4 regions of the Leuconostoc falkenbergense genome follow, and region 1 is predicted to be linked to each of the others. Evidence: riboswitches for the same ligand, from Rfam matches in the RefSeq annotation. Region 1 holds a riboswitch; each other region holds the start of a gene.
The links. Region 1 has a riboswitch for thiamine pyrophosphate ahead of tenA (thiaminase II). Riboswitches for the same ligand answer to the same signal wherever they lie in the genome.
Positions count from the first base shown of each region.

Region 1 (4,217 bases):
TGAAACATGGGAACATGTTTTTTTATTGAAAAAATAAGTTAATTTGAATCAAAATATGGATAAGCAGGATGTTTTCGTTTTATTGGCTTTATTAGTTTCAAAAGAAACAGTTGTATCAGGATAAGCATTTGAACAGTAATCATAAGCGGTATCAAAGTTTATAGTCTTTAAAAAGCATGTGTGAAAACATGCTTTTTATCATGTTATCGTCAATTGAAAAATAGGCAGTGTTGGGGCAGTCCTAGCAGGTAACAAAAATATATTTAAAATTAATTGCATTAAATGTTTAACAATGTTAATATAAAATAAATAATATTAAAGAGAGGCGTTGTTTATGGATTGGTTTTTAAAACTAGAACGTGAAGATCAAGAGTTCGTTAAACAATTAGTCAAGGCTTCAGGTTCCTTAAAAGAATTAGCCAAAATTTATCAGGTTAGTTATCCAACGGTACGTGTCCGATTGAATAAAATTATTCAACATATTGATTTAATTGAACAACAGGGCAAAAGTTCGTTTGAAACTAAAATAATGGAAATGGTAATTAATGATGAATTGCCATTAAATTTAGCAAAAAAGATTCTTGCAGATTATCAGGAGGAAAAAGATGAGTGAATTTATGGGTGTTTTTTATGGATGTTTAATAGCTGGCGGTTTGTATTTACTTGATCGTTTCCTTCCAAAATGGTTTGGTGCTTTACCGGGTATAGCTTATTTGATTTTTATGATTTGGTTAATGATTTACAAAAATGGTCAGAACATTTTAGGGTTGTTTACCGTTTTAATCGTCGGCGAAGCAGTTATTAATGGTATTTGGATAGAAAGTATCGAAAGTAGAAAAAAGAAAACTCAAAAAGAGTTGGATAAAATGAAAGCCAAAGATTTGAGTTGATTTCAAAATAATTATCAAAAATGGCTATGATAGAATGGATATATTAACAACACGATATGAGAGAAAAAATATGTCTGAAAAACCAAAAAAACTTGAGAAAAAGAATATATTGTATCTAGTCATTGCAGCTTTATTCATAATCATCATAATTATGAGCTTTTATATTCATGCGTTGCGTAATCGGAGTACAACAACTATTGTGATCAACCCAACAAAAACAAGCAGTAGCGCATCAAGTGAATCTAGCTCATCAAATAAACACTAAATTGAATTGCCCTGAAGATTAAAAAATTGTGTGTATTCTTTTTATATATTATAATTATGTAAAATAAATATATTACCACCACCGGGTGGCAGGCATGTGAGAGCTCATTAGGTCATTGAAGAGCTCCCACTGCCTTTTTATTTTAAAAATAATCTAGGAGAATAAACAAATGGAATTATTATTACTAAAGGAACCATTAACGGTATTTCAGGTGGATAATTTACAGGAGGTTAATTTATCTATAAATCCTTTGAATATCAGTATTACAGCTGATGAAATATCTGTAGTAGCGCCTACTTCACAAGTGCCTGCAGAAACAGTGAACAGAGAAGATGGCTGGCAAATGTTTAAAATTGAAGGCGTACTGGACTTTAGTTTAATCGGTATTTTGGCAAAAATATCAGGGGTTTTGGCAAAAGAAAATATAAGCATTTTTGCACTATCAACATTTAATACAGACTATATTTTGGTTAAGACAGATAAAGTGCATAAAGCGGTACGAGAGCTGAATAACAATGATTTTGTTATTCGTCATGAGTAAGATTGAAAAAAATCAATTATAATTGTTAAACTAAATGGGCACGGCAATGTGTCTTTTTGTTTGTGCTTAAAAAATGAATATTTGAAAAAGGCCTAATTGGTGAAAATGTTTGACACTTGTTACAAAATAGTCATATTTTACTTCATTAGCCTGAATCACTAAGTTCAATTTTTTATACTAAATATGTTTCAATGTTGCAGAGCTAATGGTTTTCTTAAATTTCCAATCTTGTTGGTAAAAAGCTTGCTCCCAAAACTGCCATTCGAGTTCACAACTTTTTAAGAAAAATTGCATAGCTTCTTCACGTTGTAATGATGTTGCATCTGATGCCAGACGATCAATCCAATCGAAAATTTGATCAGAGACTGTGGTCTGAGAATCATCATCCGTTTTAGCATAGAAATCAATCCATCCTTTAAAAGGATTAGCTTGATTATTAGCCTTTTCTTGAACTTGCTTGTTGGCAATTTCATGGTACGTCCAAGGACAAGCTTGAAAAGCAGCGAGAATATTCAGCAGTAAACCTGTATCAGCTGCACGATACATATGTAATTCATATAGATATGCTTTTGGTGCTGGTGTTGCATGTTGTAACATTTCATATTGAACGCCGGCCACATCGCAAAAGACGTGGTGTGGATGAATTTCGCTATTCAAAATAAAATCAATTGCATTCGCAAAAAATTTTATTTCAGTACGGTCAGTTAGTTTTGTAATTGCAGTGGCATAAATTTTAATAAATTCACTCAAATATTGAAAATCTTGTTCAACATAAAAAATTAAAGCTTCTCGTGGTACGTATCCTGTCGCAATACCACGGACAAATGGGTGTTCATGAATAGCAGTCATAATTGGTTGTGCATGAGCACGTAATTCTTCTGAAAACAACATAATATCTCCTAATAATTGGTTTTTAGTCAACAAAAAAAGCGCTTTGTTAAGAGCGCAAAAAGAGCATCTTTATTAAATAAAAGAATGCCACTTTCCTACGCTAGTGTTGACTAGATCAGGTTCGAAGGGACTGATGTAAACATCATCTCAGCCAAGAAGGCACCCCTAGTGGACAACATATAATATTTTATGAATTAAGAATAACACTACTACAAAATAATTACAAACATTAAAAAAATAGGAGTCAGTGCATTGCATTTTTGAAAACAATGAGTTATACTTTTTCACGTAGTTTAATATTTTATCTGGGGTACCGTAAGGTTGAGATTATACCCATTGAACCTGTCAGGTTAATACCTGCGAAGGAAGATAAGTTAGATTAAGACATTTTTTGATGCCATCAATCACTAGTCTCTTTTGTGGTTGGTGGTTTTTTCTATGATCACTTATTACTAAAACGGTATATTATCAAAACTTACGACCTCAATCAAAAGGAGAATATGTTTATGGAACAGTTAGAAATCTCATCTGAATCAAAGGTTAGGTGGTCGTTGCGAGAAGTGATATTAATGGCATTAATAGGTATTGCTTTTGGTGTCATTTATTTCATTATGGATCCAATATACACAGCTTTAGATGCTGTTTTGGTCCCACTCGGATTACATCAATACACAATTGCGATTACAATTGGTCCTTGGATGATGGCAGCGCCACTTTCCAGCTATCTATTGAGAAGGATGGGGGCTGGATTAATTGGTGAATTACTAGGTGCGACAGGAGAAGCACTTTTGGGAGGTTACTGGGGTGTAGCGACTTTAATTTCTGGTTTTATTCAAGGAATCGGATCAGAGTTAGGTTTCACATTAACAGGCTATAAAAATTGGAAAACAGGTTTAATTTTGTCGACCCTTACAGGAACTATTGTGACTTTTATATGGTCATTGTTCCATGATGGCTATCTTCAGTTTGGAATTAGTATGTTAATCGGATTGTTCATTGTACGGTGGATTTCAATTGCTTTTTTTGCTGGCCTACTAGTTTATTGGATTGTTAATCTATTAGAAAAGTCTAAGTTATTAAAAAAGTGACGTTAGGATGACCAACAATGACGATTTTAAAAACTAGCCATTTAGATATTAAGATTGATGACCAATTAATTTTAAAAGATATTACGCTATCCATCCAACCGGGACAATTTATTTTATTAGTTGGTGAATCAGGTTGTGGGAAGTCTACATTGATGACTGCTCTGGCGGGTTTGTATCCCAAGTATGGTGGTGAATTGTCACAAACAGTTTTATTAAATAAACATAATATCGCAACAATTAAAGCCAATTTTCGATCGAGAAAAGTAGCTATGTTATTTCAACATCCCGATCAACAGTTCGCAATGGATCGTGTGGAAGATGAATTAATTTTTTCACTTGAAAATTTGTCTCTATCAAAACAAGAAATAGATACACGAATCAATGAAGCATTAATTGAAGTCGGTATTGAATCACTGAGACATAGTGATTTAGCTCATCTATCAGGTGGGGAATTGCAAAAAGTGGCTTTAGCTGAAACGTTAGCTATGGGTGCCGAAATCATTTTGTTAGATGAACCTTTTGCAGCGGTTGATCCCGTGCAT
Region 1 covers NZ_CP174386.1:1,172,521-1,176,737, reverse strand. The annotation lists gene ACI3ES_RS05870 (DUF2089 family protein) at 335-613, shown strand; gene ACI3ES_RS05865 (hypothetical protein) at 606-890, shown strand; gene ACI3ES_RS05860 (ACT domain-containing protein) at 1,325-1,696, shown strand; gene tenA (thiaminase II) at 1,874-2,587, opposite strand; TPP riboswitch at 2,663-2,764, opposite strand; TPP riboswitch at 2,884-2,972, shown strand; gene ACI3ES_RS05850 (ECF transporter S component) at 3,094-3,675, shown strand; gene ACI3ES_RS05845 (ATP-binding cassette domain-containing protein) at 3,693-4,217, shown strand, end outside.

Region 2 (4,217 bases), 290 kb from region 1:
AGTATAATGTTTGGTGATCAAGGTGTAGATGGTAGTTAATGACTGGTAGTAAGGCATCCAGTTGGTGACTAATAATGATGAAACGCTGCTTACCTTGAGCCGAAATTTCTTGTAATATTTCAGAGACTACACGTACTGAGGCAACATCAAGTCCAGCAATTGGTTCGTCAAGCAACAAAACGGGCGTGCCAACAATTAACATCAGTAACAGTTGCAGCTTTTTCTTTTGGCCACCAGAAAGTTGATAGACAATGTGTTGACGTAAATGATTAAGATTGAGGCGCGTGAGATAATGATCAATTACTTTGGAAGACCAAAATGATTGATGTTGGCTATGTTGGTAGCTCAACGCTAATTCTTCATCGACGGTCATTCTAAGAAACTGGCGCTCGGGACTTTGAAATAATAGCGCCACTTTTTGAACATATTGTGCAACTTTTAATTTTTGAATATTTTTTGATTGATAAGTTATCTGCCCATCAAAAGATTTCAATTTAGTTAACGCATTAAATAAAGTTGATTTGCCACTACCATTTGCGCCAGTTAGAAGGGTAATGCCAGGTGCACCAATCAAGAGTTGGGGAACAGTGATTAATGTCCTTTTTTCGGCCGATAATTTAAAATGAGTCAGTTCAAAAATACCCTCATTGGTTGTTTTAAAAATATGATGTTGTGGTTTGGAAATGCGTTGCATAAATTGATCATGTTCAAGTGTTGAGATTGTTTGATGTTGAATTTCCCATACATTGTTTACAATGTCTTGATAACCTGAAAAATCATGATCTGCCACAAGAATGGTAACGCCATCAGCCTGCAATGTTTTTATTTTTTTTAAAATTTCCTGCCGTGCTATTATATCGACATTGGCGAAAGGTTCATCTAATAGCAACAATTTACTTTTCATTGCGACAATTATTGCTAAAGCAACTTTTTGCTTTTCACCACCTGAAAGCGTGGCAATCTGTTGGTCGGCTAGTTGTTTGATGCCGACAAATTCAAGTGCCGCCGTCGCACGTTTAGCTATTTCATCAGCCGGAATTTGTAAGTTTTCTAGTGTAAACGTCAATTCCTCAAAAGGGGTAGGCATCGCAAACTGTGTGTCGGGATCTTGAAATAAAAAACCAACATGCTGTGCTCTCTGATTAGCTGGTAACTGGCTAATGGCGGTATTGTCAACCAAAACAGTGCCTTTAAGTTGAGGGAATAAACCGGCAATGATTTTTAACAATGTTGATTTACCAATACCTGATGGTCCAATTAAAAGATTGAAACTATTTTCTGGAATGGATAGTGTCAAGTCGTTAAATATTTTTGTTTTGTCGTAGCTTAAATTAATATGTTCTAGAGTAACAATCATCGGTTTAGAATATCCTATGTACGCGGAAAACACCGCTTTATTTATATTTATCTGTTTTTTTTGCTATTGTAAGCACATCACTTGTGGTTGCCATGTTGATTTTGCTATAAACCATTACAGGTATGTCTGTGATTTCAGCAGCCACTTTTGGCAATTGTGCTAAAAGTGACATCAGTTGATCATAATCACCTTCTAATGTTGATTCAAACGCACCAACTTGGTAATTAACACCACTAGCATCAATGTAAGCGATGACGTGATCAACGATTTTAATAACATCGTTTTCATTTGCAGTCATTGGCAAAACTTGAACAGCAATACTTGAAATCATGAGATCACCTCTGATTGATGCGTTGTTAAGATACCTGATTTAGCAATTAGCTTTTGCGTGAAGTAAACAATGACACCAGCAAAAATGGCTGATGAAATCAGGCGAGTGATAAACAAACCAACTAGTAGACCAAACGAATATTGTGCATAGCCATTACGAAGTAGGTCCCAACCAAAGGTTACAATTGTGACGGTAATGACTGAAGCAGTTAAGCTAGTTTTATCCCAGCGACGGTAACCAAAAATAGCAAATCCAATTTCGGTTCCCAGTCCTTGAATAGCGCCAGCAACGATGTTCATGACGCCCCATTGTGAACCAAAAACCATTTCAATTGTGCCGGCAAGCGTTTCGCCAATAATCGAAGCACCGGCACGACGAATGATGTAGCCCGCCATTGGACCAGCCATTAACCATGGACCAATTGTTGCATCATTAGCATATGGACTTAAACCCATAGGCGTTAATATTGCTGCAATGACGTTATAAGCAAATGCCCAAGCCCAGAAAATAAAACCGAAAAACACCGCGATGAGCGCGATAAAGATAACGTCACGTAGTGACCATTTTGTATGCATGTTGCACACCTCCGAATTTGTTGTGAAAACACCGCAATGAGGTTAGACATACAAAAAGCCAATCTCCATAGGAAGATTGGCTTTGACATAATATCAATTACAAATGCTAAAACAGACTGACGATTAGTAGCTTGTGTCTGTATAGAATTAATATTCAAGTAAATCTCCCTACGCTAGTACGATCTAGATCAGGTTATATGGGTATTATCTCAGCCATTCGGCACCCCAGACTTTGGTGTTTTCAATTGTTTGTGATTATCTCACAAACAGAGTGTACCACAATCCATTTTTACCTGCAATAGATGAAAGTCGTTTGGCTTGCAAAAACGGCACCTATGGGTATACTTATTACGCATGAGTTAAAATTAAAAAAGTTATATTTAGGAGTAGTATTGAGATGCTTTATTTTATTGGATTGGCTGCTGGATTTTTATTAGCTAATCAAAGTGCTATTAATGCAAAATTAGGTGCAGCGGTACGTTCACCATTTAGGTCGAGTTTAATTTCATTTTCAGTCGGGACAATATTTCTGATCGCCGTCTTTTTGGGGACCAATCAACACATTGTTCCTATTGGCACTGTTTTATCGCATAACCCGTGGTGGATTTGGTTGGGCGGAATTTTGGGTGTCTTCTTTTTAACATCTAACATTTTAATGTTTCCCAAATTAGGGGCAATTCAAACGATTATTTTGCCCATTTTAGGTCAAGTTTTGATGGGAGAAGTGATTGATATCTTTGGGCTTTTTGGGGCACAGCAGCATCCTTTGACATGGCTTAAGTCTATGGGAATTTTGATTTTATTCTTAGGTATTTACATTGCTGTTGTGTTGGCCAGCCGTGGGGTTGCTAAAATTGAAGAAAAAAGCGACAAAGATCATGAAAATGCCGTTACGTTGAATTTATGGCGTTTGTGGGGGATAGTGGCAGGTGCTATTTCAGCTATTCAACAAGCCATTAATGGCCACTTTGGCCAATTAATGCATTCCTCAGTCGGAGCCTCGGTGTTTTCTTTTTTGACAGGCACAATCTTGATTCTTCTGGTTGTGATTATTCGTGATAAGTCCTTTTTGCCAAAAGAATTTCATGCGAATGGGCAGCCGTTTTGGTTGTTCATTGGCGGTGTATTAGGTGCTGCATTTGTTTTTGCAGCCGCCTATTTAGTCCCACAACTTGGTACGGGGGTAACAGTTACTTTGGGCTTATTTGGTTCAATCGTTGGATCAATGGCTGTTACACAATTTGGTTGGTGGCGTTCACCGCAAAGACAAGTCACAAGGGCTCAAATATTTGGTATTATGGCGATGGCAATTGGTGTGTTATTGATAAAATTTGGATAAGGAAAGTCAGCGCGTAGCTGGCTTTTTTGCTATACTGATAGGAGTAAAAAAATTTTTTTAGGGAACATTATGGATAGTATTCATCTTTCGCCACGCCTTGAAGCGGTGGCTAAACATGTGCCACAAGGCGCAATAATTGCTGATATAGGTTCAGATCATGCCTATTTACCCGCACATTTAATCTTGAACAATCATGTCCAGCATGCCATAGCTGGTGAAGTCGCTCAAGGGCCGTTTGAAAATGTTCAACATGAAATTAACAAACGACATCTGAATGGCAAACTTGAGGCGCGATTAGCGAATGGTTTAGCTGCCATTGACATAGCTGATAAGGTTGACACGGTTGTAATTGCTGGCATGGGTGGGATTTTGATTCAAGACATTTTGTCAGCTGGTCAGTCAAAAAATCATCAGTACAATACTTTGATTTTACAACCAAATACTGATGAGAATGTTGTCAGATCATGGTTAAACAACAATCACTATTTGATTATAGCGGAAGACATTGTTCAGGAAGGTTCGCATTTTTATGAAGTGATCGTTGCCACGCCTGGTGAATCCAAATTATCTGAGCGTGAGATTGATTTTGGTCCGTATCTGTTGCAATCAAAATCA
Region 2 covers NZ_CP174386.1:885,783-889,999, forward strand. The annotation lists gene ACI3ES_RS04385 (ABC transporter ATP-binding protein) at 1-1,357, opposite strand, end outside; gene ACI3ES_RS04390 (thiamine-binding protein) at 1,395-1,688, opposite strand; gene ACI3ES_RS04395 (ECF transporter S component) at 1,685-2,263, opposite strand; TPP riboswitch at 2,412-2,501, opposite strand; gene ACI3ES_RS04400 (DMT family transporter) at 2,661-3,602, shown strand; gene ACI3ES_RS04405 (class I SAM-dependent methyltransferase) at 3,672-4,217, shown strand, end outside.
Region 2: it holds a riboswitch for thiamine pyrophosphate, as region 1 does, so the genes downstream of both, ACI3ES_RS04395 (ECF transporter S component) here and tenA (thiaminase II) in region 1, are expected to answer to the same signal.

Region 3 (4,217 bases), 1.0 Mb from region 1:
TCAATTAATTGAATATCCTGACAAAAAATTGCAGACAAAACTTAATAAGATTCAAAGTTATGTGAATAAAAAATTGAATATGTCAGATAATTTGAATCAAAAGAATTTATTGCGTTTCTACACACCAAAAGATTTTAAGGCTGTTGACCCGTCGAAATATGATTACAGTAAAGACAGTACAGTCAAACGGTTGAAAAAGATTAACCAAAAATTAGGGACAAAATCCACAAGTTTGTTGTCTAAAAATGGTAACCGCTCGACTCTGAGTGATTACATCACTGATGCACCAGAGTCACGTGATAAAGCGACAGATACAACAAGATTGTTGCCACGAAATGCAGATGATTGGAGTGGAAATTAATGAAACTGGGAGCAAAAATATGACTAAGATTCTTATTGCCCTTGAAAACATTGGTCTTGGGGGCATGAAGCGTGCCACGACTGTTGTTGGTAATGCGTTGGCGCAACAGCACAACGTAGTATATTATAGTTTTTCTGATTTACCACCTTTTTATACACTATCAGCGGATTTATTGGTTGCAAAGAGGCCCTTAACACTAGCCAACGATGCAAAGCCTTATGTCAAATATGCTGAACAAATTCAAGATTTTATTAACATTGCACGGGAATTCGATGTGGTAATTTTAGCAGGTGGTTTGTTGTCTAGTTTTGCTGCTGTGATGAAGCCACAATTACCTGACACACAGTTAATTGGTTGGATGCATAATAATGTGACGACTTACAAAAGTCAGTACTATGCTGATATGCAGACTGAATTTGAGGCAGGTTTGCGGGCACTTGATACTGTCGTTGTACTGACAGACTATGATTTGGCGGGCTTTAAGCCCTATAATCAATACGCTGTCAAAATATGGAATCCGTTGACCATAACACCAAATGGACGCGCTGATTTGACACAACATATCATTGCCTTTACAGCTCGGATTGCGATTCAGCATAAAGGCATTGATTTCGCTGTGCAACTAGCATCTAAACTACCTAATGATTGGCGTTTGGCAATTGCTGGTAGTGGGCTACCAGAAGATATGGTAACGTTTCAAGAATTGATTGAAAAATATGCGGCTCAAGATAAAATTATTTATCGTGGTGGACTAAAAGACGAAGCTTTGCGACAACATTACCGTGATGCTAGTATTTTCTTACAGACTTCTCGTTGGGAAGGATTGCCGTTGGTTTTGGCTGAAGCTATGAGCTTTGGTTTACCGATTGTCGCAATGAAAAATACGGGTTCTGCAGAAGTGCTAGATGGCGGTCAATACGGCATTTTAGTTGAGAATGGTGATGTCGATGGTTTGTTAGCAGCTATTCAGCCACTATTAAACACTCAAAAAGAGCGCCAACATTATGCTGATATCTCACTACGACGAGTTGAAGATTTTGAGATAGGCCCAATTTTAGAACAGTGGCAGGCTTTGTTTTAATTAATTAATGTGCTATATTTAAATAGATATTAGGCGTGTTTTTAGCAACTTAGTTGACAAAGAACACTATTTTTAGAGGCACAAATATGAATTTTGACAAAGAAAATTTTAAAAAACCGTCTCTTGATCATCTACAATTTCGCATTGGTGAACTAGCACGTATGACGAATATATCGACACGGCAACTTCGCTATTGGGAAAAGCAAGGATATGTTCAAGCGATAGATCGAGAAGATGAACAAGAATCTCGATTATATGGGTTTCGTGCGTTTGTTAAAGTTGCGATTATCAAACAAAACTTAGATGATGGTGATAGTTTACATGAAGCCGTTGATAAGGCTAATGAACAGCTTGAAAGTGCTATGATTATCCATCATATTATGAAGAAAGCCTTCCAAGGTATTGAAGAATATGAAGGACGTGTTGTGGTCAACTTGGGCTATTTTGATGACGCTGAAACGCAATTGCTGTATGTTTATCTTGAGTCTGGAAAAGTAAAGTATCGGGTTGTTGATAAACGTGAGTTTCCAATTACGAAAAAAAGCCAGTTACTATAACAGGTTCCATTTAGAATTGTTATAATAATTGGCTTTTTATTTGAACATTTTTGGTTGAACGCGAAGTAAAACAATCAGTACAATGACAGTCAAAAGGATTTGTGGGACAACGTAAGCTGCGTTGTAAATCAGTGAATAGAGCCAAGGATTTTGCCCTTTAGGAGCAAAAGCGCCGTAAAAGAAACCACCAGCCAAAAAGGAACCAAAAAAGCGACCAAAACCACCAAGTACGGCGCCAAGTGATACTAGTACCATTGCTTGTTTTGTTGTATTTCGACGGAGTGCATATTTTAATTGGCTCGTGAACAATCCGCCGAGACCAACCAACGTATAGGCAAAGAAGTAGTCGAAAAATACTTGTAGTGGATTTAAATAATATGGATTTAAAATAAAAGTCACCACACCAACAATTAATCCAGTCACCATACCGGCTTTTACACCATGTCGGTAGGCAACAAATAATATTGGGACCAATGACAAGGTCACGGCGCCACCTTGTGGCATTTTAAAAAGGGTCAGCCAATCGAAAACAACAGCCAAGGCGGCAAATATAGCCACTTCAGCGATGACGCGGGAACGAGAATTTTGCATAGATTTCATATCTCCAAAAAATAAAAGCGCAACCGTCAAGAGAGTTCACAGGTTGCGCCATTAATGAGCTAAACAATGTTATATCTCCCTTCGCATGCATTATCATGAGCAGGTTCGGTGGGTATATCTCAGCCATAGGGCACCCCAGATAATCTAAGTATAACGAAAATGACAATAAAGTCAAATTAAGGGAGCTAACCCTAAAGGTGTGGGCATTTATCATATGACAACATGGCAATATCAATTTAAAATAGCACCGCACAATGCCGGTCAATCAGTTAAAGCATTGTGGATAAAATGGCTTATTCCAAAGCGTATTCGTGGGGCTCTCAGGATTAAGCGACATTTTACCGTGAATGGTAAAGTGGTCCCGACTAGTTATTTTTTGGCAACAAATGATGTATTAGTGATGACCTTTGATCAGGATGATTTTAGGACGAGTAACTCTAATTATGGACCGAATCATAGTCAGAAAGTAGTAACTTTATTTGAAAACGATTATCTTGTGGTTGTCGATAAACCAGCGGGTATGAAAATGCATCCGCATTCACCAACAGAAGATGATACTTTGCTGAATTACGTTGCCGGTGATTTTCAAAGGCGCCATTTGGAAGTGGCCCCTTATATGGTACATCGAATTGATCGGGCCACATCGGGGGCCGTTATTATTGCAAAAACGCCTTTGGTAGTCCCAATACTTGACCAATTACTATCTGCTAAGGCAATTACACGGACTTATTTGGCATGGGTGAGTGGCGTGATGCCGACAAAACAGGGAATAATTGAAACACCAATTGGCATTGATGCACAAGACGACAGGAAACGTGCTGTCAATGGAACCAACGCACAATTTGCTGTGACACATTGGACTAATATACATACGGTTTATCAAAATTCTTTATTACGAATTCGTTTAGATACTGGCCGAATGCACCAAATTAGGGTTCATTTAGCTAGTATAGGCCATCCAATAGTTGGGGATGACCTATATGGTGGGTGTCATATGCCAAGATTGATGCTGCATTCAGCTACCATTGAACTCCCTTTGCCCTTTGATGGTGGCATTAAAACGATTACAGGTCCATTGCCTGATGATTTTCCACGACAATTGCGTTAATAAAAAAAGAAGCTCGCGACGAGCTTCTTTTTTATTAAGATTAGGCTTCTTTTGTAACGCCCTTGTTGAAGAAGTTAGCGGCAAATGCTGCCAAAGCACCACCTAGTAGATCAGCCACTAGGTAAACCCAAACGTGACCAAGTGCTTTACCTTGAACAAAGATTGCAGGACCTAAGGCACGAGCAGGGTTGAAAGCGCCACCGGTAATAGGTAACGCAACAATGATTAGGACTGCTAACCACAAACCGATAATCAATGGGGCAGGGACATTAGCCAATTTAGTGACAATTGAAATGACCAAAACAAACAAGAAAGTCAAAATCAATTCAAAGGCAAAAGCGTACCAGCCTTGCCCGTCAGCAAAGTTAGTTTGACCAAGACCAGCCAAAGTAACGAATTGTTTGACTGTCATTGATTGACCTGACAAAGCGGTTGTAACGGATGTTGACTTTAGATAAGCTGTAACGCCAAGATAGACAGCACCAGAAGCGACAATAGCACCAATCAATT
Region 3 covers NZ_CP174386.1:31,375-35,591, forward strand. The annotation lists gene ACI3ES_RS00200 (LTA synthase family protein) at 1-361, shown strand, start outside; gene ACI3ES_RS00205 (glycosyltransferase) at 381-1,442, shown strand; gene ACI3ES_RS00210 (MerR family transcriptional regulator) at 1,529-1,999, shown strand; gene thiT (energy-coupled thiamine transporter ThiT) at 2,036-2,590, opposite strand; TPP riboswitch at 2,659-2,747, opposite strand; gene ACI3ES_RS00220 (RluA family pseudouridine synthase) at 2,814-3,707, shown strand; gene ACI3ES_RS00225 (MIP/aquaporin family protein) at 3,748-4,217, opposite strand, start outside.
Region 3: it holds a riboswitch for thiamine pyrophosphate, as region 1 does, so the genes downstream of both, thiT (energy-coupled thiamine transporter ThiT) here and tenA (thiaminase II) in region 1, are expected to answer to the same signal.

Region 4 (4,217 bases), 680 kb from region 1:
TACCAGTTTTGGTTGCTTTGATAGCTAAATCATCAGCGATTGATTGCATTTGTGACCAAATCATATCAGGTGGTGTCATCAAAACATCTTGAACACCCAATGTATTTTGCGCTGTTAAAGCGACAAACACATTAGCACCATAAACACCCTGTGCAGCAAATGTCTTTAAATCAGCGCTAATACCAGCACCGCCACTACTATCAGCACCAGCGATTGTTAATACTTGTGGTGTTTCATTGCTCATAAGTATTGCACACTTTCAGTCATAAATGTCGCTACTTCCTCACTTGTAATTGCAGCAAGTTCATCTAGCAATTGCATACTATAAAAACCTGGTGTCGTGATTTGATGGCTGGCTTTGAGGCCAGCTAACTTAAACGTTGCCATCGTGTACATGACATTTTCCATAGTGAGTGATTCAGCCACAAAAGCACCAATCATGGACGATAATGCATCACCAGTTCCCACATTAGTTGATAATAATGGCACGTCTGTCTCAATGACGGCAGTTTGATGCCCATCGCTAATAACATCTTTGGCACCACTTAATGCAATTATGGCACCAGTCTTTTCTGCTGCTAATTGTGCGATGGCAATTACATCACCACTACCAGTGGCGTCAATGCCTTGGCTGTCAAAATCAATATCGGCAAACCACGCGATTTCCGCTGCGTTACCTCGAATAATATCAACATGCCCTTCTCGCATCAAAGTCTGCACGGCCTTACTACGAAAAGGTACTGCAACAGCAACTGGATCCAAGATAACAGGTTTATCTAAGTTAGTAGCGACCTTTGAGAGCGTTACAATATCTGATAATTCATTGGCCTTAAGCGTACCAATATTAATGACAACGGCATGTGCAATTTGACATAAATCATTAAATTCACTAACTTCGCGACTCATAAGCGGCGAACCACCAATAACATTCACTACATTGGCTACGAATTGTGGGGTAACAAAGTTAGCATAGGTCAGAACAAGCGGTGATTGTGTCCGTACATTTTTAATTGTCATTAGTATTGACTCCCTTTTTCATAGGCATTCCGCCAAAATTTTAGTTCAAATTGATACGATTTTTCAAAAATAGCGACATCTAGTCGACTGTCTGAATGGTCAACAATCTGCCAGTAATAGGTTACCAAATCATGGTATTGTTTACTGGCATAATATTGCTGCCAACCATTGTTTGTTTGATGTGCCAGTGCTTTAGCTATAAAGTAATAGGATTCCACACAAGGTAAGGTTGCCATGATTGCTGACATAGCACCTTTTTGAGCTGCTGCACGCATATGATTAACATAGGATTGCCCAACCAAATCTAAAGGCTTTGAGGCAACAGCATCCACTAGACTAAGATGTGCTTGTCCCTCATCATCGCTTGTCGGTCTGGTTAAATGTAATGATTCATCAATTTGATCAACGATAGGCATAAAAGCTTCGATATAACTGGCATCTTGAGCCGTATAATAATCGGCTTGATGCTTGGTTAATGAGTTATTACCAATTGCTTTCACGAAAGGCTCAGCCATTATTTGAGGCATAAACTGTTCTCTAATTGTTTGTAATGAGGTCATGTTTTCTCCATAATAGGACACAAAAAGGCCGCGAACCCACTCCAAGAAGATGCGTTCACGGCCAGTAATCAACATTTAAAAAACACTAGCTTATGCAACATATCTCCCTGCGTACGTACTAACGTCATCAGGTTCAATGGGTATTTCTCAGCCAATCGGCACCCCAGATATTTTATTCATTTCAAGATAAGTGTAAACGAATGTCACCAGATAATCAACCCCACCATTCAGGATCAACATCTCTCATTTGATGTTTCAGTGACAATTGCGAATCACTTGTAACACGTTGGTAAGTCGTTGTGTAGGGATTTTTCATCAAATTAATCATTTGCTGATACTGTGTACTTTTCAAAAAATCAGCTAATTGACTGTGATTTTGCCAAAAAGTCCACAACATATAATCTGCTTTACCATTATCATTTTGAGCCACAACACCGGCAACATTTACTAACTTACCAATTAGTTTATCATTATCATCTTTAGCCTGAAAGGCAATTTGATGAATCACACGGCCAGTTAATTGACCATTAATATAACGACTATCAAAGCCTAATGGCCGTTGAAATTGTTGGACAATTTCTGGCGCATCCAAAATCAAAACATTCGAACCCGCCAATTGTGATACCTTGCCGAGGTAAAACACGTTGTCTGGATTCGCTGTTTGAAGTGCTAATAATTCTGAAACTGACTGTTCTGGTGCAAGTACAAGATTAATTTTCATAAGAATGGCTCCTTTAACATTGTGACGACATCTGGTGAAAGCCGAACTGCATTACGCTGAATAAACTGTTGGACGCCTTTAAACGTTGTCAGATCAACTGTGGGTGTCATAGCATCTGATGCAACTAATGCTTTTGCATAGACAATATCTGAACGCGTCATCATCGTCATGCCCCATGGCTCGCTCAGTAACAGTGATTCCCATTGATCAGTTAATAATGCTTCAGCTCTTTTGAACCGATTGTCTTTGGCAATAAAACTACTCAGATCTGTTGGATTTAATTTCATAGGGTCAACACCTTTCCAATTTGATTAGGCAAACTGAGTTGTTGCTCTTCTGGCAGTATCCAATAAACACGACGATACTGTGACATAATCGGTGATGTTTCACCGTCACCATCAGTTAGGATAATCACTGTTGTCGTCTCACGAGGTGTTTTTTGTTTATCTAGATAGTCAAAAATACTTTGAAATGCCGTTCCTCCGCCAGCACGGCGCTGCCAATGATTGATATTTTTAATCACTTCAACTGCTGTATCAAATGAAAACACGCGGACTTTAGCATCAAATTGTTGTGTTATTTGCATCACATTGGCTAGGAATTTACCCACTAGTCTATCACTAATAGAAGCTGAATTGTCGACAAATACCAAAATTTCATTTTCGTACGTACTAATTTCACCAAATAAGTCCATTCGATAGGCTTGGCGCCGATTAAATCGTGCGCGTGATGGTTGCTTTTGATTAGGTACTTGGCTTACCCCTGTTTTGAAGATTTGACGCCAATTTTTTTTAGGCACCACCACCGCGGAAATCTGTTGTATGACAGCACTAGCCAAGTGACCTCGCCCAGATTTTTGTGCATCTTCATTGGCTTGCCGAATGACTTGTTCAAGTGCCGATTTAGCCTCATCAGACTCATCGCCAACACTCGCCCAATCACCGTGGCCGTCGACGTCACCATGAGCAGGCACATCATCTTCAAAACGACTGATTAAATCAATATAAGTTTGCGAATCTTGATAAGGCGCAAACCATTCGCCGTACACATCAAACAACATTTGCAAAGTCACAGCCGTTGGTAACTCACCTAATTCCTTAGGTAAATATTGATTAATCGCCACATCAGTCCCTAGATCAACAACTGATTTTGCTTGGTGCGTTGCAGCATAGCGAACTGGGTGTTCCCAAATAACATGCAGTGATTCATGTGCCAATGCAGCAGCAATCTGATTATACGTGCTGAAATTTTCCGTTAAACGTGCTGGATTGATTACTAAGTACCAACGATGATTTTGCCATTTTAATGCCAAAGGATGCGGTGCTAACAGGTTCATTTCGCGGGTTAAATTCATGACAATGTTGCCATATAGTGGTGAAACATCGAGTAAGGTTTTAATACCACCTAATATTAAATTATCCGTTTCATCCTTTGTTATCATCTGGTCGCAATGTCCATAATTTGTTGATACAACACGTTTGCATAGTGTTCTTCTGAATTGTACAAATCATCTAAAATTGGAGCATTTGTCATTTGCTTAACCAGTGCATATTGACCATCTGGTGCCAGCAATTGTAGTAATTCACTAAAACGTGCAGCGTTATTATCGTGTGTCATATCTGCCGTCAATAACAATGTTTTCATCACTGTCATTTTTTGAATTTCTGAATAGCTTTCAAATTTGGAACGAATGGTTAAAGGTACTTTAGGTCCGTCTGGTTTTGAGTCAAAGACTTCTTCGGCAGTTAAGCTAGGCGTTTGTTCGCGTACAAATCGAACAAATTGTGTTGCCACTACTTGACCTAAATCACCCGCCACAATATCAAATAACAAATCTTCTTGCTGACGATTAGATAGCCTAAGCAATTCAAAAAGATCATCCGACACACGTTGCCAAGCACGTGGGGTTGGATTCAAAT
Region 4 covers NZ_CP174386.1:493,052-497,268, reverse strand. The annotation lists gene thiD (bifunctional hydroxymethylpyrimidine kinase/phosphomethylpyrimidine kinase) at 1-244, opposite strand, end outside; gene thiM (hydroxyethylthiazole kinase) at 241-1,017, opposite strand; gene ACI3ES_RS02500 (transcriptional regulator) at 1,017-1,577, opposite strand; TPP riboswitch at 1,665-1,753, opposite strand; gene ACI3ES_RS02495 (hypothetical protein) at 1,792-2,298, opposite strand; gene ACI3ES_RS02490 (hypothetical protein) at 2,295-2,585, opposite strand; gene ACI3ES_RS02485 (VWA-like domain-containing protein) at 2,582-3,739, opposite strand; gene ACI3ES_RS02480 (ATP-binding protein) at 3,736-4,217, opposite strand, start outside.
Region 4: it holds a riboswitch for thiamine pyrophosphate, as region 1 does, so the genes downstream of both, ACI3ES_RS02500 (transcriptional regulator) here and tenA (thiaminase II) in region 1, are expected to answer to the same signal.